Methylococcus capsulatus: one gene and its partner. The protein of the gene in region 1 binds, or shares a complex with, the protein of each later gene. Links are inferred from orthologs where the notes say so. Each region holds a gene or a part of one and is shown on either strand. Other genes may lie near its edges. The genes, in order: dapF and N4J17_RS16280.

The links.
Region 2: the proteins of dapF (region 1) and N4J17_RS16280 are in contact, whole or in part, in a solved structure (PDB 5YGU), measured with the Escherichia coli proteins. The link is inferred for Methylococcus capsulatus from one-to-one orthologs.

What each region holds. Positions count from the first base shown.
Region 1 is NZ_CP104311.1:1,925,055-1,928,320, forward strand. The notes cover bases 11-2,962. They hold dapF (diaminopimelate epimerase), read left to right. Parts: upstream 11-1,048; coding sequence 1,049-1,876; downstream 1,877-2,962. Other genes in these bases: lysA (diaminopimelate decarboxylase), read left to right, coding at 11-1,040; N4J17_RS09540 (DUF484 family protein), read left to right, coding at 1,873-2,577; xerC (tyrosine recombinase XerC), read left to right, coding at 2,585-2,962. Also shown: more of lysA, read left to right, coding at 1-10; more of xerC, read left to right, coding at 2,963-3,266. UniProt on the Escherichia coli protein: Involved in the succinylase branch of the L-lysine biosynthesis and in the biosynthesis of the pentapeptide incorporated in the peptidoglycan moiety. Catalyzes the stereoinversion of LL-2,6-diaminopimelate (L,L-DAP) to meso-diaminopimelate (meso-DAP).
Region 2 is NZ_CP104311.1:3,375,927-3,379,050, forward strand. What follows is about bases 95-2,904. They hold N4J17_RS16280 (RNA pyrophosphohydrolase), read right to left. Parts: upstream 1,883-2,904; coding sequence 1,307-1,882; downstream 95-1,306. Other genes in these bases: argA (amino-acid N-acetyltransferase), read left to right, coding at 95-608; cpdA (3',5'-cyclic-AMP phosphodiesterase), read left to right, coding at 630-1,394; N4J17_RS16285 (HAD family hydrolase), read left to right, coding at 2,076-2,738; N4J17_RS16290 (sulfurtransferase TusA family protein), read right to left, coding at 2,747-2,904. Outside these bases: more of argA, read left to right, coding at 1-94; more of N4J17_RS16290, read right to left, coding at 2,905-2,977; siroheme synthase CysG, read left to right, coding at 3,025-3,124. UniProt on the Escherichia coli protein: Master regulator of 5'-end-dependent mRNA decay.

The DNA of each region.
Region 1 (3,266 bases):
TCCTGGCGCGGCTGGGGTCGGGCTTCGACATTGTCTCGGCGGGCGAGCTGGAGCGGGTGCTGGCGGCGGGTGGCGATCCTTCCAGGGTGGTTTTCTCCGGTGTCGGCAAGCGTGAGGACGAGTTGGCGCGTGCCTTGGATACCGGTATCCGCTGCTTCAATGTCGAGGTGGCCGAAGAGCTCGACCGGCTCGACCGGCTGGCCGGCGAGCGCGGCGTCAAGGCGCCGGTGTCTCTGCGAGTGAATCCGGACGTCGATGCCGGCACTCACCCCTACATCTCGACCGGTCTGCGCGAGAACAAGTTCGGCATCGAAGTGGAAGAGGCGCTTGCGCAGTACCGCCGTGCAGCGCGGATGCCCAACCTGGAAGTCGTCGGCATCGACTGCCACATCGGTTCGCAGCTTACCAGTTCCATGCCGTTCATCGACGCGCTGGACCGGGTGCTGGCGCTGGTCGCTCAGTTGCGCAGCGAAGGCATCGCGATCCGTCACCTGGACCTCGGCGGCGGCCTGGGTATCCGTTACCGCGACGAGGATCCGCCGCATCCGACGGAATACGCCGAACATTTGTTCTCCCGGCTCGGTCGCCACGATTTTGAAATCCTGATCGAGCCGGGCCGTGCGGTCGCCGGTAACGCCGGCATCTTGCTGACCCGGGTGGAATATCTCAAAGCCAATCAGACCAAGCGTTTCGCGATCGTCGATGCGGCAATGAACGACCTGCTGCGCCCGGCGCTGTATGGTGCCTGGCAGGAGATCGTCGCGGTCGCGCCACGTAACGATGTGGAATCGTACAGCTACGACATCGTCGGACCGGTCTGCGAAACCGGCGATTTCCTGGGCAAGTCGCGCGAGTTGGCACTGGTCCCAGGCGACCTGCTGGCGGTGCGCTCCGCCGGTGCCTACGGCTTCAGCATGAGTTCGAATTACAACTCCAGGCCACGGCCGGCCGAAATCCTGGTGGATGGCAGCGCCATGCACCTGATCCGGGAGCGGGAGAGCGTGGCTCAACTCTTCGCTGCTGAGCGGCTGCTGCCGTAGGGATGGCCATGCTACGTTTCACCAAAATGCAGGGGCTGGGCAACGACTTCGTCGTGATCGATGCCATTCATCAGACGGTGAATCCGGATCCGGCGGGATTGCGCCGGCTGGCCGACCGGCATTACGGTGTAGGCTGCGACCAGATTCTGCTGGTGGAGCCGCCGATATCGGAGGAGGTGGATTTCCGCTATCGGATTTTCAATGCCGACGGCGGTGAGGTCGCGCAATGCGGCAACGGCGCGCGCTGCTTTGCCCGCTTCGTGCGTGAGAAGGGGCTCATCGACCGCGACGAAATCCGGGTGGAGACCGCAGCCGGCCGCATGGTTCTGTGGATTGAGGCAAGCGGTGAAGTCAAGGTCGAAATGGGGGTGCCGCGCCACGCGCCTGCCGAGGTCCCGCTGCTGGCGGATCAAGAGCGGTCGGCCTACAAGGTGAGCATCGAGGGCGTGGACTGGCTGTTCGGCGCCGTCTCCGTGGGCAACCCCCACGCGGTGATCACGGTAGCCGATGTGGACGAGGCGCCGGTGACGCGAATTGGAGCTGCGCTGGAGCGGCACGGGATCTTTCCCGAACGCGCCAACATCGGTTTCATGCAGGTCCTGGGTCCGCATCATGCACGCCTGCGGGTCTACGAGAGGGGGGCGGGAGAAACCCTCGCCTGCGGCAGTGGCGCTTGCGCCGCTGCGGTGGTGGGCATTGTGCAGGGGACGCTGGAAGATCCCGTACGCGTCGATCTGCCGGGCGGCACCTTGCAGATTGGCTGGCAGGGAAGGGGGGCGCCGGTTTACCTGACCGGTCCGGCGGTCACCGTGTTCGAGGGGAGAATAGAAACATGAACTTCGGTAAGGCCAGGCGCGCGGAGCGCGAGGAACTTTCGGCTTCCCAGGTGGCGGATTACCTGTGGAAGCATCCGGACTTTTTCCACGACCAGCTCGATCTGCTGGAGTCCATGCATGTGCCCCACCCCTGCGGTGAAGCAGTTTCCCTGGTGGCGCGTCAGATCGAGCTGCTGCGCGGGAAGAACAGGAAGCAGCAGGGGCAGTTGAACGACCTGCTCAGGATCGCCCGGGAGAACGACGCCCTGTTCATCCGTTTCCATCGGCTCACGCTGAGTCTGCTGGATGCCGCTTCGGTGGATGACATGCTGGCGGGACTGAAATGGAGCCTGCACGAAGGGTTCCAGGTCGACTTCGTCTCCGTCAGGGTTTTCCGCACCGTCGCCCATCCTGCGGTCGGTGATCTGCACGTGATGCCGGAACCGGCCGTGAGCATACTGCTCGAACCCCTTCTGGCCTCCTGCGAGCCGGTGTGTGGTTCTCCGCCCGAGCCCGTGCTGGAGTTCCTTTTCGGCGCCAATGCCCCCGAGGTGGCATCGTGCGCCCTGGTGCCTCTCTGTCATGCCGGGATCAAGGGGCTCTTGGCGATAGGCAGCCTCGACGCCAGGCGGTTCAGTCCGGAAATGGGCAATCTGTTTCTGGTGCAGATGGGCGAGATCGTCGCCGCCCGCCTCGTTGCGCTGATCGACCGTGAGCGCTGAAAACCCCATGGCGCCGGCCGCCCGCGAGCAGCTCGACGATTATCTGGACCGGCTGGCGCGGCGGGCGTCCAGACACACACATGCAGCCTACCGGCGGGACCTTTGCGCTTTCCAGAAGTACTGTGAGTCGGTGAATGTCGCTGGCTGGGCGGACGTGGACGCCGCCAGGATCAGGGCCTACATCGGCGCCCGGCATCATCAGGGGAAGCTGTCGGCCCGCAGTCTTCAGCGCTGTCTTTCCGCCATTCGCAGTTTTTTCGACGATCTGCTGAAAAAACGGTTGTTGCAAGGCAACCCGGCGCGCGGCGTGCGTCCGCCCAAGAGCAGGCGTCGGCTGCCGCGTCTGCTCGATGTGGATGCGGTCGCCGGGCTGCTCGACGCGCCCGCCGGCGATCGGCTGGAAATCCGTGACCGGGCGATGTGGGAGTTGTTTTATTCCTCTGGCCTGCGCCTGAGCGAACTGGTGGGGCTGGATGTCGGCGACGTCGATTTCGCCGCCGGCAGCGTGTTCGTCCGTAACGGCAAGGGTGGCAAGGCGCGCTACGTGCCAGTCGGTGCCAGGGCACTCGAGGCCATCGGCGCCTGGCTGGAGGTACGTAGCGCTCTGACCGGCGCGGTGCGGCCGGCGCTGTTTGTCAGCCGGCAGGGGCGGCGCATCGCCCCGCGCACAGTGGAAATGCGGCTGGAGC
Region 2 (3,124 bases), 1.5 Mb from region 1 along the record:
ACTTGGCCGCCGCCCTCAAAGCCTGCCGTTCCGGCGTGGCCCGCGCCCATCTGCTGGACCGCCACATCGACGGCGCCCTGCTGCTGGAACTGTTCACGCGTGACGGTGTCGGTACCCTCGTCAGCGCCAATCCATTCGAGGAATTGCGCCCGGCCCGCATCAACGACGTGGTCGGCATCCTGGATCTGATCCGGCCACTCGAACAGACCGGCGCCTTGGTGAACCGCTCCCGCGAACGCCTGGAAACCGAAATCGGGGACTATGTCGTCATCGAGCGCGATGGACTGATCGTCGGTTGCGCCGCCCTGCATACATTTCCGGCCGAATCTCTGGGCGAATTCGCCTGCCTTGCTCTGCACCCCGATTACCGGGGCGAAAGCCGGGGCGAAAGGCTGCTGGAATTCGTCGAGCAGCGGGCCCGCAAACTCGGTTTGGCGCGGCTTTTCGTGCTGACCACCCAGGCCATGCAGTGGTTCCGCGAACGCGGCTTCGAACCCGCCTCACTCGCCGACCTACCTGCGCAGCGGCGCGCGAGCTACAGCCCAGAGCGCAATTCCCAGGTTTTGATCAAAACGATCAGGCCGTCCGAAATTCCCCGAAAAACCTGAACGTCCATGTCGGATTCAGGAATGCTGCGCATCCTCCAGATCACCGATTCACACATCCTGCCCGACCCGGGAGCCCGGTTTTACGGCATCGACAGCGCGGCCAGCCTGCGCGCCGTCATCGGCCATGCGAACCGCGGCCCCTTCGACCTGGTCCTGCTCACCGGCGACCTGGCGCAGGAACCGGTACCGCAAAGTTACCGGCGGCTCGCCGGGTTTTGTGCCGAACTGCCAGCGCCGTGCCATTGGCTGCCGGGGAATCACGACGAACCCGCACTCGCCCGCCACATCCTGAAATCCACGCCGCTGTTGCACGAACCCGTGATCCGGAAAGGCCACTGGCTGATCGTATGCCTGGACAGCACCGTACCCGGCTCGGCCGGCGGCTCCTTGTCGGAAGGACAGCTCGACCTGCTGCAACGGACCCTGAGCCGCCATCCGTCGCTCCATACCCTCGTCGCCCTCCATCACCATCCCGTTCCCTCCGGGAGCGCCTGGATGGACACCATGATCTTGGACAACGCTGGCGAGTTTTTCGCTGTGCTGGACCGGCACCCCCAAGTCAAGGCCGTCCTGCATGGCCATACGCACCAGGTGGCGGACGTGGAATTTAAGGGAAAGCGAGTGCTCGGCACCCCCTCGACCTGCATCCAGTTCCAGCCCGCCAGCCGGACCTTCGCGCTGGATGCGGAGCAACCCGGCTACCGCTGGCTCGAGCTGGGGCCGGACGGTTCGGTGACTACGGGAATCTGCCGGGTCGCGGTGCCGCCGGCGTCCGACACCGCCTGAGCCCCCGCCGGCCGGTCGGCCTGCAAGGCCCGTTGCAGTTCGCTCAAGGCCTGGCGGTAGACTTCCCGCTTGAAGTAGACGACGTCGCTCAAGGGATGCCAGTAATCGACCCAGCACCAGCGGTCGAACTCGGGACGCTCGGAACAGTCCAATCGAATGTTGGCTTCGGGTCCGGTCAGACGCAGGATGTACCAGATCTGCTTCTGCCCGATGCAAAGCGGATAGGAGCGGCGGCGGATGAAGCGCTCCGGAAGCTGGTAGCGCAACCAACCCTTGGTGCGGGCGATGATTTTGACGTACTGGCGCTCCAGGCCCACTTCTTCATAGAGCTCGCGGAACATCGCGGCATCCGGATCTTCATCGACCTTGATGCCTCCCTGGGGAAACTGCGATGAACGCATGCCCGCCCGGCGCGCCCAGAACACCCGGCCCTCGTCGTTGCTGAGGATGATGCCGACATTCAGGCGATAGCCCTCGGCATCGATCATATCTCCCGCTAATCCGCCCATTGTCTCCAACTGGTATACTGTTTCCGGTCGCAAGTGACATAGCGTCGATTCGCCGGCCGTCGAGCCCACCCTCGACCGACCTCGTGGGGGCCGGCGTGAACGCCTCGATAGCGGACGAAGCAGTACACCGCTGCGAAGTTCCGTCAATGTGTTTGGAATGTAAAGGAAACCCGTGACTCTGGCAATATTCGACCTCGACAACACGTTGCTCGCCGGCGACAGCGATTACCTTTGGGGCCGTTTCCTGGTGGACAGGGGCATCGTCGATCCCGAGGCTTACGAAGTGGCCAACACCCGCTTCTATGAAGCCTACAAGAATGGCACGCTGGATATCGGTGAATTCCTTGCGTTCGCCTTGCGCCCGCTGGCGGAAAACGACCCCCAACAGTTGTTTCGCTGGCGTGAATCGTTCGTGGAAGAAAAAATCCTGCCGATCGTGCAGACTACGGCCCGTGAGCTGGTCGAACGGCACCGCTCCGCCGGCCATACGCTACTGGTCATCACCGCCACCAACCGCTTCGTGACCGAACCCATCGTGCGGCTGTACGGTATCGACAACCTCATCGCCACCGAGCCCGAGTTCCGTGATGGCCGCTATACGGGACGGGTTGAGGGCATTCCGTCCTTCCACGAGGGCAAGGTCCACCGCCTTTCGGCCTGGCTGGCGGATAACGACGGCCACGATCTGGAAGACACCTGGTTCTACAGCGATTCCCACAACGACATTCCCTTACTCTCGCGTGTCGCTCATCCCGTGGCGGTGGACCCCGATCCTGTGCTGCGCCGCACGGCCGAGCAGCGGGGCTGGCCGGTGATCAGCCTGCGGGCGGCCTGACGACCCGTTTAGCCTTTCCGGATGAGGAAGAGGTGCGTCCCGGCCTCTTCGGCATAATCCAAGAGCACATGGCCCGCCTGTTCGAGATAGACTCCGAAATCGAGGACGGATGCGGGATCGGTCGCCCGCACACGCACAGTCTGGCCACTGCCGAGGGTCTGCAGGGCTTTTTTCAGGCGCAGCAGCGGCAGTGGACACATCAGTCCGCTGGTATCCAGCTCCTGGTCGATGACGATCATGTTTTTGACTCCAATGCCAAGACCCGCATTTTAACAAAAGCCATCCCATGGATTACCTACCGATTTTCCTGAAGCTTCGCGGTCTCCCCTGCCTAATCGTGGGGGGCGGTGAGGTCGCTGTCCGTAAACTCGGCCTGCTAGTCGAGG